Regions from separate parts of the Faecalibacillus intestinalis genome, predicted to be linked through region 2. Evidence: riboswitches for the same ligand, from Rfam matches in the RefSeq annotation. Region 2 holds a riboswitch; the other holds the start of a gene.
The links. Region 2 has a riboswitch for lysine ahead of Fi14EGH31_RS14730 (ACT domain-containing protein). Riboswitches for the same ligand answer to the same signal wherever they lie in the genome.
Positions count from the first base shown of each region.

Region 1: linked by a shared signal. The riboswitch ahead of Fi14EGH31_RS12675 (Na+/H+ antiporter NhaC family protein) and the one ahead of Fi14EGH31_RS14730 (ACT domain-containing protein) in region 2 are both predicted to bind lysine.

Region 1 is NZ_AP024085.1:2,382,932-2,393,345, forward strand. Features, by position in the region: gene Fi14EGH31_RS12670 (Pr6Pr family membrane protein) at 1-656, opposite strand, end outside; gene Fi14EGH31_RS12675 (Na+/H+ antiporter NhaC family protein) at 708-2,204, opposite strand; lysine riboswitch at 2,253-2,421, opposite strand; gene Fi14EGH31_RS12680 (M42 family metallopeptidase) at 2,527-3,543, shown strand; gene Fi14EGH31_RS12685 (pentapeptide repeat-containing protein) at 3,568-4,191, opposite strand; gene Fi14EGH31_RS12690 (GNAT family N-acetyltransferase) at 4,188-4,691, opposite strand; gene Fi14EGH31_RS12695 (Cof-type HAD-IIB family hydrolase) at 4,720-5,535, opposite strand; gene Fi14EGH31_RS12700 (HD domain-containing protein) at 5,666-6,157, opposite strand; gene Fi14EGH31_RS12705 (C-GCAxxG-C-C family protein) at 6,150-6,548, opposite strand; gene Fi14EGH31_RS12710 (helix-turn-helix domain-containing protein) at 6,593-7,201, opposite strand; gene Fi14EGH31_RS12715 (MATE family efflux transporter) at 7,280-8,638, opposite strand; gene Fi14EGH31_RS12720 (helix-turn-helix transcriptional regulator) at 8,823-9,071, opposite strand; gene Fi14EGH31_RS12725 (class I SAM-dependent rRNA methyltransferase) at 9,171-10,373, opposite strand; gene Fi14EGH31_RS12730 (LiaF transmembrane domain-containing protein) at 10,388-10,414, opposite strand, start outside.
Region 2 is NZ_AP024085.1:2,771,645-2,782,058, forward strand. Features, by position in the region: gene Fi14EGH31_RS14690 (FAD-dependent oxidoreductase) at 1-821, opposite strand, end outside; gene Fi14EGH31_RS14695 (pyridoxamine 5'-phosphate oxidase family protein) at 993-1,589, opposite strand; gene Fi14EGH31_RS14700 (hypothetical protein) at 1,685-1,993, shown strand; gene Fi14EGH31_RS14705 (hypothetical protein) at 1,995-2,198, shown strand; gene Fi14EGH31_RS14710 (TOTE conflict system archaeo-eukaryotic primase domain-containing protein) at 2,268-5,186, opposite strand; gene lysA (diaminopimelate decarboxylase) at 5,502-6,800, opposite strand; gene dapB (4-hydroxy-tetrahydrodipicolinate reductase) at 6,812-7,555, opposite strand; gene dapA (4-hydroxy-tetrahydrodipicolinate synthase) at 7,557-8,450, opposite strand; gene Fi14EGH31_RS14730 (ACT domain-containing protein) at 8,453-8,929, opposite strand; lysine riboswitch at 9,017-9,190, opposite strand; gene Fi14EGH31_RS14735 (arsenate reductase family protein) at 9,291-9,638, shown strand; gene Fi14EGH31_RS14740 (zinc dependent phospholipase C family protein) at 9,638-10,402, shown strand.

The DNA.
Region 1 (10,414 bases), 390 kb from region 2:
CTCTTTAATTTTAAAAATAAAGTACCTAAACCAATAAAAATAATTAATAAAACAACAATCATATAGAAAGTTCCAATACCTAATGTTTTTGAACCTAATAAAGATAAATCAAATCCAAACCATCCTGTTGGTGCACCATAATTTAAAAAATTATAAGGAGCCAACATATCACCATACCATCTTATATGAAAAACATGTCCTAAAACAATCACATAACCTACATAAACAAGTGGTGGTACTACTGAATAATAAACATGTTTTTCATCTGGTCTATAGTGTTCACTAAATAATAGAAAATCAATAATAGCAAGAACTGGTGTAATAAAATGTACACATAAACTTCCTGCTCCATTATTTAAATAGGCACCAATAAATCCTTGACTATTCGTTGGTGCAAGTAACAACATATAAACAAAGAACGTTAATGTAATGGAAATCGTTGCCATAAATTTAATAAGGTACATCCCTTGTGGTATATATTTTGCTTTTTTTAGATCATAAATAATGAAAATCACTAACATAATATCTATAAAGATATTGGATAAATTCGTAAAATACGTAAAAAACATCCAATGATCTAATGATTGTAACATTCCATAAAGAGATGCGACTACTGCAATGATTTTCATTATTAAAGATATCTTACTCTTTTTCATTTTTATCACCCGCAACACTATACCACAATATATTTTGATGTTCAAATGTTTTTATGAACTCTTTTTTTGATAAAGACGAATTACAAAAATAATGATGCATAATGAAACAAAAGCAACAAATAGTGTTAATAATACATTTTGTGTAAATCCAGCAACAAGATATCCTATAAAACAAGCACTTGCGACAACTAAGGCATATGGAATTTGAGTGGTTACATGATAAAGATGATTACACTTTGCCCCTGTAGAAGCCATAATTGTCGTATCTGAAATAGGTGAAATATGATCACCACAAACGGCACCTGCAAGAATGGAAGCAATGGAAATCACCAACATTGTTGATCCTTCTGGAAATAAAGAAGTTGCCATCGGAATCAAAATACCAAAAGTTCCCCAAGATGTCCCTGTTGAAAAAGAAAGACCTGCCCCAACAATAAATAAACATGCTGGTAAAATAGCTGTTGAAATAGAAGCAGATTGTAACGTATTATAAACAAATGCTCCTGCTTGTAACTGATTAGAAACTAAATCTCCTAAAGACCATGCAAGAACCAAAATCAAAATAGACGGAACCATTGCTTTAAAACCTTCAGGAATACATTCTACAAATTCATTATAAGAAATAATTTTTCTTGGAATATATAAAATAAAGACAAAGATCAAAGTAACAAATGTACCATAAACAAGCCCTCTTGAAGCATCACATTGACTAAAAGCAGTAATTAAATCTTTTCCATCAAAGAATCCTCCAGTATAAATCATTCCAATAATACAACTCATAATTAAAACAATAACGGGTAAAATCAAATCTAGAACTTTCCCCTTTTGATTATAAGAAATTTCTTCATTTGTCTGATAAGAATCATCCCCAAAACAAACATCGCCATTTTGAGCAGCTAATTCATGTTTTTTCATCTTTCCAAAATGAAACTCACTGCCAATAACATAACAAACCATGACAATTGTTAAAAGAGCATAAAGATTAAAAGGAATTGTATTTAAAAACAATTGAAAACCATCCCCTGAGGTATAACCACTTACAGCTGCAGCCCATGATGAAATAGGTGCAATAATACAAACAGGTGCTGCCGTACTATCAATAATATAGGCAAGCATTGCTCTTGAAACTTTAAATTCATCTGTAATTTCACGCATAACACTTCCAACTGTTAAACAGTTAAAGTAATCATCAACAAAGATAACAACGCCTAAAATAAAAGTAGAAAACAAAGATTGTTTAGAAGATTTCATCTTCTTTTTAGCCCATTTTCCATAAGCTTGACTTCCTCCACTTTTAGTCATTAAAGTTACAATAATTCCTAACATTACTAAAAATATTAAAATTCCAATATTAGAAGGTTTACTTAAACAATTAACAACTGTATCAAACAATAAATTTAAACTTTCAACAAGATGAAAATTTGTCAGTAATAAAGTCCCTGAAACAACTCCAATGAGTAATGAAATATAAACTTCTTTTGTTTTTAAAGCAAAAATAATTGCGATTACAGGCGGTAATAAAGCCCATATTGTCTTTACATAATTCATTCTTTTCCTCCATAAAAAAAGTACCTTGAGAATATCAAAGTACTTTACATACAAGATAGCTCTCCACTAAAAAGTGACAAGAAATTATATATTTTATAATTTCCCAGATAAATAACATTTGGTGCTGTTATTTTCTTCGGCACGTTTCCCTTTCATTGTTGACTGTCACCAAACATTATCAACAATTACTCTTGATTCATGCACCTCTACCAATTCTTCTATTTTGTCTTTTCAAGAATAACAAAGTCCAACATACTTGTCAATTAAAATGTATAAAAATAGATACAATTTAATATGTTATAATACCTATGGAGGAATTGATATGAATAAATATATATTAGATTTTTTAAAGGATATTATGGCAATAGATAGCCCTTCTGGCTATAGTAAGAAAGTAATTCACTATTGTCAAAAAGAAGCTGAAAAGTTAGGTTTTCAAACAAAGAAAACGCATAAAGGAAATCTTGAAATTTATGTTGAAGGTCAAGATGATTATACGATTGGTTTTTGTGGACATGTTGATACTTTAGGATTAATGGTAAGAAGTATTAAAAGTGATGGTACATTAGCTTTTACAAATGTTGGTGGTCCAATTATTCCTACATTGGATGGTGAATATTGTCGTATTCATACAAGAGATGGTCAATGTTATACAGGAACAATTCTTTCTAATTATCCTGCTGTTCATGTTTATAAAGATGCTAAAAGTGCACCAAGAGGTTGTGAAAATATGCATGTAAGAATTGATGAAGTAGTTAAAAATAAAGAAGATGTACAAGCTTTAGGTATTCAAAATGGTGATTATATTGCTTATGATCCTAAAACTGAAATTACAGAATCTGGTTTTATTAAATCACGTTTTTTAGATGATAAAATATCTGTCGCTATTTTATTTGGAATGCTTAAGCATTTAGCTAATAATCATATTAAACCCAAACATAATCTCATTATTATTATTTCTACTTATGAAGAAGTAGGACACGGAAGTAGTTATATTCATCCTAATATTGATGAATTGATTGCTGTAGATATGGGGTGTATTGGTGAAGATTTAGCTTGTAGTGAATATGATGTCAGTATTTGTGCTAAAGATGGTAGTGGACCTTATGATTATGATTTAACTTCTAAACTCATTGAACTTGCAAGTACACATCAGTTACAATACGCTATTGATATTTATCCTTATTACAGCAGTGATGTTTCAGCCGCTTTACGTGGTGGTCAAAATATTAAAGGCGCTTTAATTGGCCCAGGTGTAGCAGCTAGTCATGGTATGGAAAGAACACATCTTCAAGCTGTAGAAAATACTTTAAAATTATTACTTGCTTATATAGCATAAAAATGTTGCCAAATGACAACATTTTTATTTTACTTTAACACCAAGGATCCCTATTAAATCTACAGCTTGAAAATCATTAATAATCAATCCTTTTAAACTTGCTAGATCAAACATTGCCCCTTGTATTTGACATGTAGATAAATCTAATCCTTTATGATGTAATGAAGCAAGTTCACTTTGTATTAAATTTGTTTCATTAAATTGTATTTTTTTAAAGTTTGCATCATAAAATGATGCTTCTTGTAAATCACAATGATCAAACATAACATTTAACAATTGACTTGATGATAAATTACTATAACGTCCCTGACAATGATCAAATAAAACATCTTTTAAATTTGTTTCAATAAAAGAAGTTCCTGTTAATTTACAGTTTTTAAATTGTACACGATTTAAATATTGATGATCAAAATTTTGATTTGATAGATCACATTTATCAAAAGTAACATCTATTAAATCAAGATGCTTTAATGAAACTTTAGTAAAATCAATATTTTCAAAGAGACAACCATCAAAAGTTAAATCTTGAATTATTGTTCTTTGTTGAATATTTTGATCAATATGAACATCTTGAAATTTCATTTTTTTTAAACATTCTTCAAAACTTGTTTTTTCTATATAGGATAGTTTAGGTGCAACTAACTTCATTTTTTCTCCTTCTTTAAGGAATCCCAAAAATTCCAAAATTCTTTTTTTTGAACAATTCCATTTTTACTTAAAATAACATAATCTTCTCCTTGCCAAGTATAAAAGACATCTGTTTCTTTAAAATCATTTTTTAAATAAAATTGTTTTCTTTTTATTCTTTGTTCTTTATTAGAAGTATCTTTAATTTTTTCAATATCTACAATAATCTTTTTAGAATCATATTGTTTTGCTAGATCATTAAGAATATAGCTTCCTATACCTTGATCACGATATTCTTTTTTTACAGCAAGATATAAAATATGCGCTATTTGACTTTGAATACATAAAATAGCAAAACCTACAAGTTGATTTTCTTGATAATAACCATAAATAGCGCCTAAATGTAATTCATCAAATAATCGAGTTAAATCCATTTGTTCATTTTTTGGAAATGCTTGTTGATAAAGGGTATACATTTCTTCTATTTCTGTGCTATGAAAAGCGATTTGTTTTTTTATCATTTTAAAAAACTCTTAATTTCTTAAGAGTTTAAATAAGTCCTTTTTCTTCTAATTGTTTTAAACAATAAGCAATTCCATTATCATTGTTAGATAAAGTAATGTAGTTTGCTCTTTCTTTTACTTCATCTACAGCATTTTCCATAGCAACACCATATCCACAATATTCAATTAATGATAAATCATTATAACCATCACCAAAAGCAACTGTTTCTTCTTGTTTAATTCCTAATTTCTTACATAAAACATCTAAAGAAGCTGCTTTATCAATACCATTAGCCATACATTCAATAAAATAAGGATCACTTCTATAAATAGACATCTTTCCTTCATATGGAGCTTTGAATTCATCTAGAATTTGAGCAACATATGCTGGTTCTCCAGTAATTAATACTTTATTGACATCAAAGTTTACTTCTTTTTTAAAATCTTGTACATGTTTTATATTCATTTTTGTTGTAAAGCTTTCTAATTGAATCCAATGATTTCCTATATCTTCTGTAATGATTTCAGTTGCATTGTATGTAAGCGGAGATAAACCAAAGGCTTTTGCTCGATCATACATTTCATGTGCTATTTCACTTGATAATGTTTGTTCATAGACAACTTCATTTGTTTTATAATCTAATACTCTTGCTCCATTGAAAGATAATAAATATCCTCCTACTTGATCTAAAGTTAATTCTTTTGCTTCTTTAAAGATACCAGCTGTTGGTCTTCCAGAAGCTAAAACAATAATAACACCTTTTTGTGCTAATTTAATAAGTTCTTGTTTTGTTTCTTCTAAAATATTTTTATTTTTATCTGTTAATGTTCCATCTAAATCTAATGCTATTAATTTATACATTTTTCTACCTACCTTTGCGACTATTATAACAAAGCCTTTATAAAAAACAAAATTATTTCTTAAAAAGAAAAAACAATGTTTTCACATTGCTTTTTCACGCCCCTGCCAAGGACTTTCATTATAACATATTTTATAATTCAAAAATATGATTTAATAGTTCTATTCCTGTTTTTGTTTTAAAAACATTCTTTTTCATTTTTTCGATAGCTTCTTTAGTTAAATTCGATTCATCACCATTTACTAAAAAGTCAGCTTCTAATAAAATTTGATAATCTAAACCATCTACATCTTTATACGTATGATGATGTCCTACTAAATAAGCCACACGTTCAATAAAAGCTTTATCTAAAGAATAATTTTTTAAGAAATCTTTTACTAAAGCTGGTCCTTCTTGTTCTTGTAAATATCCTGCAGAATTTCCATATTTTTCACGACACATTGGACAAGCTATATCATGAACAATAGCAGCTACTTCGAGTATTTCTTGTTCTCTTTTTTCTAAATGCTCTAATTTTCCAATAAGACGTGCATATTGATGCACTTTTAAAAAATGAGCAACATCATGTTTGATTTTATTTCCTTGAGTATATAAAATCATGCCTTGTTCAATTTCTTCAATCATTTTCTTTCTCCATTTGATCAATCAGTTCAATGACTTCTTGAATCATCCCATCACAATGAGGTTTCTTTTGTCCACCATTCTTTGCATTTTCTTTAAGTAAATCTGCACAATTAATAAGTCCATGATGATTATTAGAAATTGTTTTGATAAATTGGTTCACTTTTGCTGGTGAATCAATTCCTTTTGCTCCTAAAATCATTAAACCACTGGTAATAGCACCACAGACGCTCCCACATTTCATACCACCACCAAAGTTACATCCCAAATGATTAGCAAGTTCTTTATTGATTCCTAAATCATCGGCATAAACTTCCATAATTGTTTGTGCACAATTATGAACCATGGGTGTAGCATTTCTTAATTCTTTTGCTTTTTCTACATGTTTATTCATCTTTCAAATTCCTTTTCTTTTTATATCTTTATTATAACGAATTTTTATTTTGAATAAATCTTTTTTTGCCAACTTCTTTTTTGACAATGTGGACATTTCATATATCTTGTTCTTCCATAATGCATTGCAAAATAAACTTGTTGATAGCTTGGAATATATTTATGATGACATTTTTGACATTCATAATAGCCTTCTTCTGTTTCTATTTTTAAAGCAATTGATACACCAATAATCAAAAAGATAAAGCTTAAGATAAACAAGATGACTTTTAATACACTGTTTTCAACAAAATAAACAGATATAAAAATTAAAATCAAAAAGATACTCGTTGAACCAATACCAATAACATTTTCATAAAAGAACATTTTCTTTGTTTGTTTTACTTCTTGATCTGCCATCATCAATAAATTATCTTCTGCTTTTTGTTGGTAATTTCTTTCTTCGATAAATTCTCCCGTTAACAGCTCATTGACCGAAATATCCAATATTCGACAGAGTTCTAACATATACATAGGATCTGGTAGACCCTTCCCTCTTTCCCATTTAGAAATTGTACGATCACTAATTCCTAAATAGCTTGCAAGCTTAGCTTGTGTAAGCTTTTTATCTTTTCTTCTTTGAGCAATAAAATTCCCTATTTTTTCTTGATTCATAACTTTCACCTCACTTGCATTTTATGTATATTCATACAAAATGTAAACAAACGCATCGTAGAGATAAGAAAAGCAGCCTTAATTTGCTGCTTGATGATGATAAACTTTTGGGCGTACATGAATGAAATAAACAAGTGCTAGTGCTAATACAGTAACAAACCAACTAATTGGATAAATGATTAATAAATGATCGTATGAGGCAATTGATGGATAAATTGTATATAAGTAAGCAAGTCTTACTCCACAAATTCCCGCAACACAAATACCTGCTGGAACACTAGAATAACCAACACCTCTCATTACACTTGAGAAAACTTCAATTGACATGTTAAGGAATTGGAATGGTAAAATAATTTTCATTCTTGTATAAGCTAAACTAGCTACTGAAACATCTGATGTAAAGAAACTAATGAAGAAATGATCAAAAATTACAAATATCATACAAGCAACCATTGTTGTTGCTCCCCCTAATAAGAAAGATTGAAGTGTAATCTTTTTACAACGGTCATATTTTTTAGCACTATAATTTTGTCCAATAAATGTAACCGCAGCTTGAGCAAATGAACTTAATATATAATAAGCAAAATATTCATAGTTTAAAGCTGCTGAACTGGCTGCAATGGCATCTGAACCTAAAGCATTTAATGATGATTGAATACAGACATTCGAAATAGAAAAGACCATGCCTTGTAAACCAGCAGGTACCCCAATTTTTGCAATTCTTTTTAAGATTCGATCATTGATTTTTAATTGTTTTAAATCAATTCTTAAAGCATCTGTTTCATGCATTAACCAATAAAGTAACATCATAGAACTAAAGATATTAGAAACAACAGTTCCAATAGCTACTCCTTCTACAGACATATGTAAAACAACAACAAAGAATAAATTTAAAATAACGTTAATGACTCCACCAATAAATAATGCAATAAGTGGTCTTTGAGTATCTCCTTTACTTCTTAAAACAGCTGCAGCAAAGTTATAGAGCATGACAAAAGGAACCCCAATAAAATAAATTTTTAAATATACTTCTGCAAGATTAATAATATCATCTGGTGTTGACATCAACTCTAAAATAGGTCTTGCGAAAAAGAATCCTACAAACAATAAAACAATTCCAATAATCACCGACATTAAAATTGAAGTATGTGCTGCAAGTGATGTTCTCTTTTCATCATTTTGTCCTATAAATGATGCAATAACAACATTAGCACCTATTGATAACCCTACAAATGAGTTAACAAGTAAATTAATGATTGGCCCATTTGCTCCAACGGCAGCTAATGCCCCACTTCCTGCAAAACTTCCGACAACAGCAACATCTGCTGCATTAAATAATTGTTGTAAAATACTACTTGCTGCTAATGGTAAAGCAAAAAGTATGAGCTTGTTCCAAATAGAACCATTTAACATATCAAATGTTTTCTTTTTCTTCATATTATCCCTCCTGTTTACTATTCTATTTCTTTTAATTCAAGATGTACAATAATAATTGTGTAATCTACTATAACTTAAATGTATAGTGATATTTTATCTTCTTTATTTTTATTATTCCAATACTTTTATTGTAGATAATATTATGCTTATAAAGCATATTTTAGCAAAGAAAAAAGAAATGAAATCATTTCTTTGTCATACGATATTGCTTTTCTAAAGTAAGCCAACGTGATGCTTCTACATGAAAAAAAGCTTCTAATTTTTTAGCAATTTCTTCATTAAGTTCACATTCCCCTAAAATAAGTTGTGTCACTTCATCTAGATTCATATCCATCTTTTGTGCAAAATCGTTATAAGAGATATTTAAAATTGTAAGTATATCTCGAATATAATATCCCGGTGCATAAGCAACCGCATTTGTACTTTTGTCCATCTTTTTCACCCAATATGTATTATATTCTTTCTGTTATTTTGTTGCAATAAATTATTTCCAAGGAAATAATTTAGAAAAGAGTCAGAAAAAATCTAACTCTTAAATAATTTGGAAAATATAGAATTTTAAATAAGATGTTTCTTCCATTGTCCATAAAATAGGATGATCTGCATTTTGTTGAGTAACAGAAACTTGTTTTAAAACAACGCCTGCTTCACTTGCGGCTTCTCTTAACATTTTTTCAAAATTAGCTGTTTCCATAAAACGTGAACAACTACATGTAATAAGATATCCTCCATTTTTTAAAACTTTCATTGCTTGTTTATTGATTCTTTTATAACCATTATAAGCTTTTTGAACAGTTCTTCTTGATTTCGTAAATGCGGGTGGATCTAAAACAATTATATCAAATTCATTTTCTTTTAATTCATCTAAATAATCAAAGACATCTGCTTGTACAAAATCAATTTTTTCTTCTAAATGATTAAGTTTAGCATTTTGAAAGCCTTGATCTAATGCTGTTTTAGAAACATCAACAGAAACAACATAACTAGCATTTCCCATAGCAGCATTTAAGGCAAAACCACCTGTATGACTAAAACAGTCAACGACACGTTTTCCATGAGCAATTTTTCTAAGTAAATAACGATTTGATTTTTGATCTAAAAAATATCCTGTTTTTTGTCCATTTTCAACATCTACATGTAATAATAAACCATTTTCATTAATAATTGTTTGTGTAGGTAAATCTTTATTTTTATAATAGCCTTTATATTGTTCTAAACCTTCTTTAGTTCTAATTTGGATATCATTTCTTTCATAAATACCTTTAACATCTTCTCCATCTGCTTTTAAGACATCTAAAACAATTTCATAAATCATATCTTTAATTTGTTCTAAACCATAAGAACTGATTTGACTTACTAAAATATCATTATAACGATCTATCACAAGTCCAGGTAATAAATCAGCTTCTCCAAAAATTAAACGACAATTAGATAAATTATCTCCTTCAACAGTTTTTCTAAAATCATAGGCTTGTTGTATTCTATTTTGAAAAAATTGACGATCAATTATTTCATTTTGATTTTTTGATAAAATACGCACTGTAATATGACTTTCTAAAGAAATAAAACCTGTTCCTAAATATCTTCCATCGCGTGTAACAATATCAACAAGTTCTCCATTTTTGATATTTGGATCACATTGTTCTAAATTATTTTTATACATCCACATTTGACCTTTATCAAGCCAAGTAACACCTTCATTTGAAATAACAATTTCTGGATAATTTCTTTCCATTCTACTTACTCCTTTTATTTAATATTTATACCACCAAAAAT
Region 2 (10,414 bases):
CGTTTTAAAATAGCTAAAGCTTCTTCTTTAGTAATATCATGTCCTTTACCTGTTTCACGACAATAATCGGCAAAATCTCCAACACCGATACACCAACCAAAATCATCATCAGCACATCCATCACCAATTGCTTTTCTTGAAGCACGGCATGAACATCTTCCTACACCAATTTTACCTTCATATTTATCTAACCAATAAGATAATTTTTCAATATCAATGGCTTCATTTTCCATAGAAATGGCTTTTTCAACAGGAATAACATGCATTCCAATTCCTCCACCACCTGGTGGTACCATTTGTGTAATTCCTGCAAGCGGAATATAAGTCATACGTTCAAAAAAAGCAGCTACATCTGGATGATTTGTTACACGTGGATTTGATCCATCTGGTAACTCTTCCATATTAAATAACTCTGCACTTCCAGGTACAAACATTGGTAAAATATATCTTCTTTCACTTTGTGGTGCAGTGCGACCATTATGATCATAGTGATAACCATAATCATATTCAAGTAAACCAATATAACTCATTTCATCTAATATTTTTTGAAATGCTTCCTCTTGATTTTTTTCAATCTTACATAACTTACACATTTCTTTAAAAGTATAAGGTGTACGTTTTTTCATTTGTAAAGCAATGTCAGCCATTTCATCACTTATAATTTCAGCAAGTCCCCAATATTCTGGATCTTCTACTTTTACGCCACCAAAAATATGATCTGCCACATCGGTAATCTTTCTACCTAACTTAACAATTTTCTCTCTTGGAGGATTGTCATGCTTGTGATTTGCATCCCACTCCTCGTATTTTTTCATACTCATTTAATTTTTCCTTCCTCCCTTAATTGTTCTTTAATTAAAACAATTACGTCCAATTTATTATACATGAAACCCCTCTATTAAGTAATTGTTTATTAAATAATCGTTGATTTTTTCACATAAATTTAGACATATCATTTAATTTGTCTAAAAAAAAGAATCAAAACGATTCTCCTACTTCATTCTAGCCTTTCTATCAGCAATAATATCCGATATATCAAAAGGAATTTCATCATCCTCTTGTTCATAAACATTCAAAAAAGGAACATCTTCAACTGTCCTTAAAGGGAACTCAGATTTAGCCGTAACATCCTTTAAATCACATTCAATCACACCAATATAAATACCAGGTACAACCTTTCTTTCACTTAATGGTTTAATCTCACGATGATTACATGTATAAAGAAAATTGTGTCCCTTTTCCCAAGTTTCAGGATCATCTTTATAATCTAACATCTTCATCTTTCCTTTAGCGATAACACTACGATAATCATGATAATGCCCTTTATATTTCTTATCAGGAAAATCATTAAAAATACTAAACTCAACACATACGCGAGGATCCTTCTTTAATAAATCAGCCTTTTTTCCCACCTTCATAAAATGAGTATAAATATTTAAATGTGTATCTGTCATTTCAAAACCAAAATTAGTTGGAACAACATAAGGATACCCATCTTCATCATTCATACCAATATTTGCAATATTCATTTCCTTCAACATTGCTTTTATTAATTCATAATCTACTACTTCTCTTTCAAATCTACGCATTCTTCCACCTCGTTTACACTATACTTCCTTTTTTTCTTTTTTTAAAAATCTTTCAGTTTTTGAAAAATATCTTATAATATTTTTTGAGGTGGCTTATGAATACATTAAAAATACAAATTAAACCTTTTTATAAAAATAATCCTTTTCATCTAAAAGATGATCAAATACATATCCTATCTACAAATAAAAATGAAGAAGAAATAAAACAGCTTCTCTTACAAATGAATTATGAAAATTATTCAATTTTCATTCAACTTGAATTAGAAAACTATAACTATGGTTATCTCTTTATAGATCATAAAGAATATGAACTTTATTATTATAATGATTTTGATGATTATGAAGATGAAATTGAATTTGCCAGTAAAAACTGGATAAAAATGATAAAAAATAGTGAGGGGTAATATGAAAAAAATAAATGAAACACAAAGAAAAATAATTCATATGCTTAAGGATTTTGGTATTGATCATATTAGTATGGCTGGCATTCTAGGAACTTTAGAACAAGATAATCTAAATGAAAATGATTTTTTAGACTTTATTAAAAACAAAGAAACACTTTCTATTGAGGACTGTACTGAACAAATATGGCATATGAGAGGATATTAAAAACAAGCGTATGAGGCTTGTTTTTAATCTATATTATTCACGCGCGCTCTTATCATTATCATATTGATCTTATTCATCCTTATCTAACGTTAACAACTCCGATGCAACATCAACGGATTTTAATCTAATTAAATTATCATAAATATCTGGTCTACCTAATAAATTAATTCCCCCATGCCATACAATTTCTTGGTCAATAATAGCATAATGATTATCTAGGTTTTCACATAATTCAACAATTATACCTGCCATTTTTAAATGATATATTAAGTAATTTGCATAATCAGGATTATCAAACTGCAAATTATTAGGATCTCTTGTAATAACAATAACCGTAACTCCTTTTTCTTGTTTATTCTTCACCAAATCAATGAATTCAAATATTTTCTTTTCATCTAATTGTGGACTACATACAATTATTTCCTTATTTGACTCATGAATGTCCTGAGCAAATATTTCAGAGTAATCATTATAATTATAAATATGATGAGCTTCTTGTTTATTATTCACTACATTTGTAATAACGTCGAAACCAATTTTTCTATAAGCTCTTAGCCTCTTTTTATACATATTGTTAAAAAAGCTAATATGTAAATCTACATAATCATATACGATAGCACTTTCCTTAAATTCATAATCTCTATTAATTCTTCCTAAAAATTGTTCTACTAATGGTTCTCCTGAAACTGGTGTTGTAAGAAAAAGTGTATCTAATCTTGGAACATTAAACCCTTCACCTACAGATTGTGAAGTAGCAACCAAAATAAACGATTCATTTTGGTTTATTTCTAACAATTGTTTTCTTACTTCGTTATTTTTCTTTTGAGTATTATCACCATAAATCAAGAAAGTATTATCAAGCACATCTTTCTTTAAAACATCATATAAATATTTAGCGTGTTCCTTATAACGAGTTAAAACAATAGGACTTCTTTTATTTTTAATACATTCTTTTATATCTGAAATTATCATTTCATTTCTAATTGTACTTTTTGCTATTAATGAATACGCACTATTTATATCTTGTTTACTATCACCTAAATTAATAACTCGTGTAAATCGCGGATAAATAAAATGATCAATGTTTTGTTGTTCTATCCTTTGTCTACTTGTGAATTGATGTCTTATAGATCCTATCAACATATAAACTTTCTTTTCTAATTGATCGATTCTCTTATCATTTGCTGAAACACCATAAACGTATTTTGAATTCACTTTATTTAATACATTTTCAAATACAGATGATGCACTATGATGGCATTCATCAACTATCACCATACCATAAGAATCTTTTAACTTACTTTTTCCATTTTTATCGTAAATTGAATTGACAGATACAACATCTATTATCCCAGTTAACGTGTTTTTATTTCCATAAAGAACCCCTATAACATCATTCCTTGTTTTAATTATTCCCGTTTTAGTTTGATAGGTTGGTAATTCTTCATTTATATCTAAAAATTTATGTAACTCTTCTACCCATTGATTGATTAAACTGACACTTTGCATAACAATCAATGTACTTACTTTTCTTTTTGAAATAAGGTAACTTGCAACAACCGTTTTTCCAAACGCTGTTGTTGCATTTAAAATACCATTATCATATTTTAATAATTCATTTGCTGCTGTATTCTGATTATCTTTTAATTGTCCTTTAAATTCTACATTGACTGGTTTTCCTCTTTCTCTTTTATCAATAATTTCATATGGAATATTTGCCTGTGAGCACTTATCACTAATCTTTTCCATTAGTCCTCTAGGGATTTTAATATAGTCATTAATATCACTTCCCATATAAACAACCATTGGTTGATTCCAATTCGAGTACCCTAATCTATTATTCTTATAAAATATTGGATTATCAAAAGCAACTAAACTCCTTATTTGATTTTGAATTCTAGGGCTTAAATTCAAAGTATCAATATAAATACCATCAGCAAGCACAATTGTCATTTTTTCTACAACATCTTCTTTATAAAAAGGCTCATCTTTTTTCCATGGCTTAATTCTCGCTTCTCGATTAGGATTTATCAATAATCCTTTACCTTCTGCTAATTCGATCTTCCATTTATCAATATACCTTTCAACATCTTTTTTGGTTAATCTATTAATTTTATTAAGAACCAACCATTGATCATAATAAGCATTCCAATTTTCATCAACAAAAGCACTATTACCATTTTTTAACGCTTTACCTTGTAATGGAAGTGCTATAACATTCCCAAGCCCTTGATTATGATCTTGTGTAGGAAACATTCGATCATAATATCTAAATGATTTTAAGTTAATTGATGCAGCTCCTTTTTCTATTAGTAAATAGCCAAAATCTCTTGCTAGCGATGCTGATATAAATTCTTTGAATACTATCCAAGCATGTGCCCCATTTCCAGAACGAGACCTTTCTATTAAAACATCAATATTACTTTCTTCACAAATTTTTCTTAACGCATTTACTTCATCTTTCCAATCATTATTATCTATACTCTCTTCATCATGATTATCAAAATCAAAAACAATAAACTTACATGTATCATTTTCTAAAAGAGGATAAATACCTATTACATCTGTGCAATTATCTTTATGACCAAGCAAATGATTTAATCCTACATTTCTGTTTAATTCTTTCCATTGCTTATACGGACAATCTATACATGATGTTTTTACATTGTTTTGTTTAGGACACATACTATTCCATCTATTATTACATTGCGGAAAATAACCACCTCGTGAACCTCTTAATGCATAGACGTCTCTCCTACCTTGAAATATTGTTAAAAAAATAGCAGCCATTTCACCTGTAATATATTGATCTTTTATACAAGCACCTTGATCTTCATTATATTCAGTTAGATTATTTGTTATATTATTCGTTTGTTCATCAAATATTATATTTGATTTTTTTAACAATTCTTTTAATTTGTTATTTTCTTCTTGTAAATCCCTTATTTTTTTCCTCAATGTTTCTAAGTTATAACCTGTAATATTCATAGAAGAATCTCCTTAAACAATTTATTATATATATTTTATAATGTATCAAATAATAAATATATAAAAAGAGAATACTAATTTTGTATTCCCTTTAAAAATTTTTCATCTCGGGTATATTATAAAAATATTTTTATAATATACCCACCATTTCTGGTTGTTCTCTTTATTATTCAATTTCTTGTAATATTTAGGTTGTCCCCAAATTATTTGATTACCCAATATATAAAATAAAAGCCCTGTAGAACAGGACTAAGTATCAAAGTACTTTTTCTTATGTCCGTTTTACAAGGGCTATTTTAATTTAATTTATATTTTTTAATCTACATCATATGCAACCAAATCATCAAAAGTTTGTCTACGAATGACTTCTTTAGATTTACCTTGGTATGTAAAGACTACTGCTGGTTTAGGTAATTGGTTGTAATTAGAAGACATTGAATAGTGATAAGCTCCTGTCGAGAACATTGCTAGAATGTCTCCTGGTTGAGGATCTTGTAACATAATATCTCTAATTAAAATATCTCCTGATTCACAGTTTTTACCAGCTACTGTTACTAAATGATTTGCTTCTTGTCCAGCTTTATTAGCGATAACAGCATCATATTTAGCGTTATATAATGATGAACGGATGTTATCTGTCATTCCTCCATCTACACTAATATAATCTCTAATATCTCTAATGTATTTATATGAACCTACTGTATATAAAGTAATACCTGCATTACCTACACAATAACGTCCTGGTTCTACTAAGACCATTGGTCGTTTCATATCTCTTTTGTCGAATCCTTTGTAGATGATATCCATGATTGTAGAAACAACATCATCAAATTCTAGTGGATGATCACTTGCTGTATATTGGATACCAAAACCACCACCAGCATTTAATTTATTAATAACGATTCCAAAGATATCATAGATTTCATAAGCAATATCTACAAATTTATTCATTGCAAGTACATAAGCTTGAATTTCTTCAATTTGACTACCTACGTGACAATGAATTCCATCAAAATTGATATGTGGTGCATCAATAACTTTTTTAATTGCTTTTAAGTATGTATTATCATGACTTGAAAAACCAAATTTTGTATCTTTGGCTCCAACACGAATATAATCATGTCCACCTGCATAGACACCTGGTGTGATTCTGACAAGTCCATTGACTTTAACATTTAATTTTGAAGCAATTTCTTCAACAAGTTCAATTTCATAGAAGTTATCAATGACAAAGTTTTCTACACCATTTTCTAAAGCGTATTGAATTTCTGAAGGTAATTTATTATTCCCATGGAAATAAATCTTTTTAGGATCAAATCCTGCTTTTAACGCAACACTGATTTCTCCTGCAGAAACGCAATCAATTCCTACGCCATATTCCATTGCTAATTTATAGATTGCTTTACATGAAAATGATTTTGATGCAAATAATGGTAATGTATTTTCATATTTATCAATCATTTTTGTTTTTAATGTATTAAATTGTTTTCTAATATGTCCTTCAGACATAACATAGAGTGGTGTTCCATATTGTTTAACTAAATCAGTTGCTTTCACATCATCTATGTATAAATCATTTCCCTTAATTTGTGCAAATTCAGTTTGTAAAACCATTTCTTTTCTCCCTAATAAAGTGTTTTTAACGTAAACAACCCATGATCCTTATCTTGTAAGGCTTTAGCTGCAGCTAAAGCACCTTGAACAAAGACATCTTTAGATAAAGCTGTATGTTTAATTTCAATAATTTCATCTAATCCCGCAAACATAATTTCATGTTCACCAAAAATTGTTCCACCACGAAGTGCTTGAATTCCAATTTCTTGTTTCTTTCTTTTTTCATGAAGTGCACTACGATCATATACAGGTGTTGTTTCTTTAATTTCATCTTCCATTACTTCATATAAAAGCTTTGCTGTACCTGATGGTGCATCAATCTTTTGATTATGATGTTTTTCTAAGATCTCAATATCATAACCATTATCATAGAATTCTTTAGCAACTTGTTTTAAAATTTTTGTCACCATTTGAATTCCAAAGCTTGTATTATAAGATTGGAAGATAGCAATTTCTTTAGAAGCTTCTTCAATCTTATCTAATTGTTCCTTAGAAAAACCAGTTGTTGCAAAAACAACTTTTGTTTTATTCTTTTTAGCGTAAGCTAAAATATCATCAAGATTGTTTGGATGTGAAAAATCAATAATCACATCCGCACGATCTTGGACTTCTGTTAAATTATTGTACATTGCTTCTGGTGCTTTTTCATCAAACACATAAGAAACAATCCCAATTAAATCAAAACCTTCTTGTGTTCTTAATTGATGAGCTACTTTTTTACCCATCAAACCATATCCATATAATAATACCTTCATCTTAATACCCCAATTTTTCAAATGTATCCATTGCATCAAATAAAGCTTTTTTATTTTCTTCTGTTGTTTCAATTAATGGTAATCTTAAATGTTCACCACATACTCCCATTTTCGCAAGTGCAGCTTTTGGCATAATTGGATTAACATCAATAAATAATAAACGTGAAATAGGATCTAAAGCATAAGCTAAAGGTTGAGCTTCTTTAATATTTCCTTTTAAGATTAATTGTGTTAATTTTTCTACTGCTTCTGGATATAAGTTAGAAGTTACAGAAATAACCCCTTTTCCTCCAGCTGCCATAAATGGAAGAATGTTATCATCACATCCTGAATATAAATCAAAGTCTAAATCAGCTGTTTTAGCTAAAACTTCCATCGCATAAGCAATATTATCTGTGGCATCTTTCATTGCTTGAATGTTTTTGTGTTTAGCAAGTTCAACAACAGTATCAACCGAAATATTTAATCCTGTTCTTCCTGGTACATTGTATAAAATCATTGGAATATCAACGGCATCCGCAATTGTTGTATAATGTTGAATTAAACCTCTTTGGCTTGTTTTATTGTAGTAAGGTGTTACGACAAGAATCGCATCCGCCCCTTTTTCTTTAGCATAACGTGCTTTCTTTAAAGCTGTTTGTGTATCATTTGAACCAGCTCCACAAATAACTTTAACGCCTGTCCCTTTCGCAAGTTCTAGTGTTAGATCTAATAATTTAAATTCATCTTCAATAGTAATTGTAGCTGTTTCACCTGTTGTTCCATTTACAAGTAAAGCTTGTACACCACCATCAATCATTCTTTGAACTTGTTTTTTAAATCCTTCAAAATCAATGTCTCCGTTATCAAACATTGGTAATACAAGTGCAACTGCACTTCCTTCAAAAATTGTCATATTTATTTATCCTCCTCAATATGAAATCTTTCTTTTAATAATTGAATTGCTTGATCTAAATTCTCTTTATCAATAACTAAAGAAATTGTTCTTTTACTTGTCGTAATTTGATAAAAGTGAATATTAGCTTGTCCTAAAACATCAAATACTTCAGCTGCTAAACCTGGTGTTGTTTCTACCAGTTTTCCCCCAACCGCAACTTTAGCGTATTTTCTAATTTGATAAATTTGAATTTGTTTAAATTCATCTTTTAATTTCATGATTGCTTGATTTAGTTTTAATTGGAATTCTTGATCTAATGTAATTTCAATTTGAACAAAATCATCAACAGTAACTTGTGAAATCATGTCTACATTAATTTCTTCATCTTTTAATATAGAAAAGATTTTCGCAATCATTTTAGGATGTTTTGGTACATTTAATAACTTAAGTTGAATAATTTCTTTTTCACAACTTATAGCTTCAATAATATCGTTCATAATTTCCTCCCTATATTTTATTCATCCTCTTATAAAAAGTGACAAATAAAAAATTGCAATGAGTATCATTGCAACAAAAAATTCGTTATCAATGATAGCTCCCCATTACCTTTAGATAATGACAGTTGAATAGGTCTTTCCTAGACACCCAAGATTCTACCTCATGCAATAGATACAATCTTTCGGCAAGTGCTCCTCCTTCATTACCTTGTTGCATCAAATAATAATAATCTCATAACATCTTGCGCCTCTATCTTTATTTGAGTAAATTCTATCACATCTTGAAATAGTATACAATAATAAGCCTTATTATTTTTCATTTAGTAGTAATTTTGATATGATAGTTTCAGGAGGGATATTTATGTTATTTATTTGTTATCCAAAATGTTCGACATGTAAAAAAGCAAAGAAATTTTTATTAGATCATCAAATTGAATTTGATGAAAGACATATCGTTGAAGAAAAACTAAATAAAGATGAATTAAAAGCACTTTATTTAAAAAGTGGTTTACCACTTAAAAGATTCTTTAATACATCAGGTAATCTTTATAAAGAAAAACATTTAAAAGATGTTTTACCGACTTTAAGTGAAGATGAACAATTAGAACTACTTTCTACTAATGGTATGCTTGTTAAAAGACCTATACTTGAAACAAAAGACAAAGTTCTTGTTGGTTTTAAAGAAGAGCAATATAAGGAACTTCTCTAATGCCTGCTGGATATACACATTATTGTTTTGGTAAAGATGTTTATAAACATCTTGATGATCAAAATATTAAAGATTTATTACTTAGAAATGAAAATTGTTTTTTAATTGGTCTTCATGGTCCAGATATTTTCTTTTATGAAAGATGGAATAAAATAGCAAGAAAGATGCATCAAGATAAAGCCAATACTTTCTTTGAAAAGGCACAAGATATTATTCAAAGTGAAGCACAACTTGCTTATATTCTTGGTTTTATTTGTCATTATTTATTAGATAGTCAAATGCACCCTTATATTAAAAGGATGATTAAAAATACAAATATGGATCATTTTGAAATAGAATCTGATTATGATCGTCTTCTTTTAAAAAGACATCATCAAGACCCTTTGCATAAAGAAATCTATGAACATATTCGCTTTAAAGAAAAAGAAATATGTACTATTCAATCCTTTTTTCCTGAACTATCTTATTTAGATATTGAAAAAGCTCTTAAAGGATTAAAAAGAATTGATCATTTATTAAAAGCCCCTAGCTTTTTAAAAAGGGGGCTTATTTATGGATGTTTCCATCTCACATTCAATTTTCATAAACTCCAAGGTTTAATTATTAACTACCATCATAATAAAGAAATGGAAAAATATAATGATATTCTTGATAAAATCTACCAACAAACCTTAAAAGAAGCTCTTATTTATCTTCCTTTATATATTCAAAACTATAAAAAACACGCTCCTTTACCAGAACGCTACTATCACAACTACAAATAGTGCATCAAACGA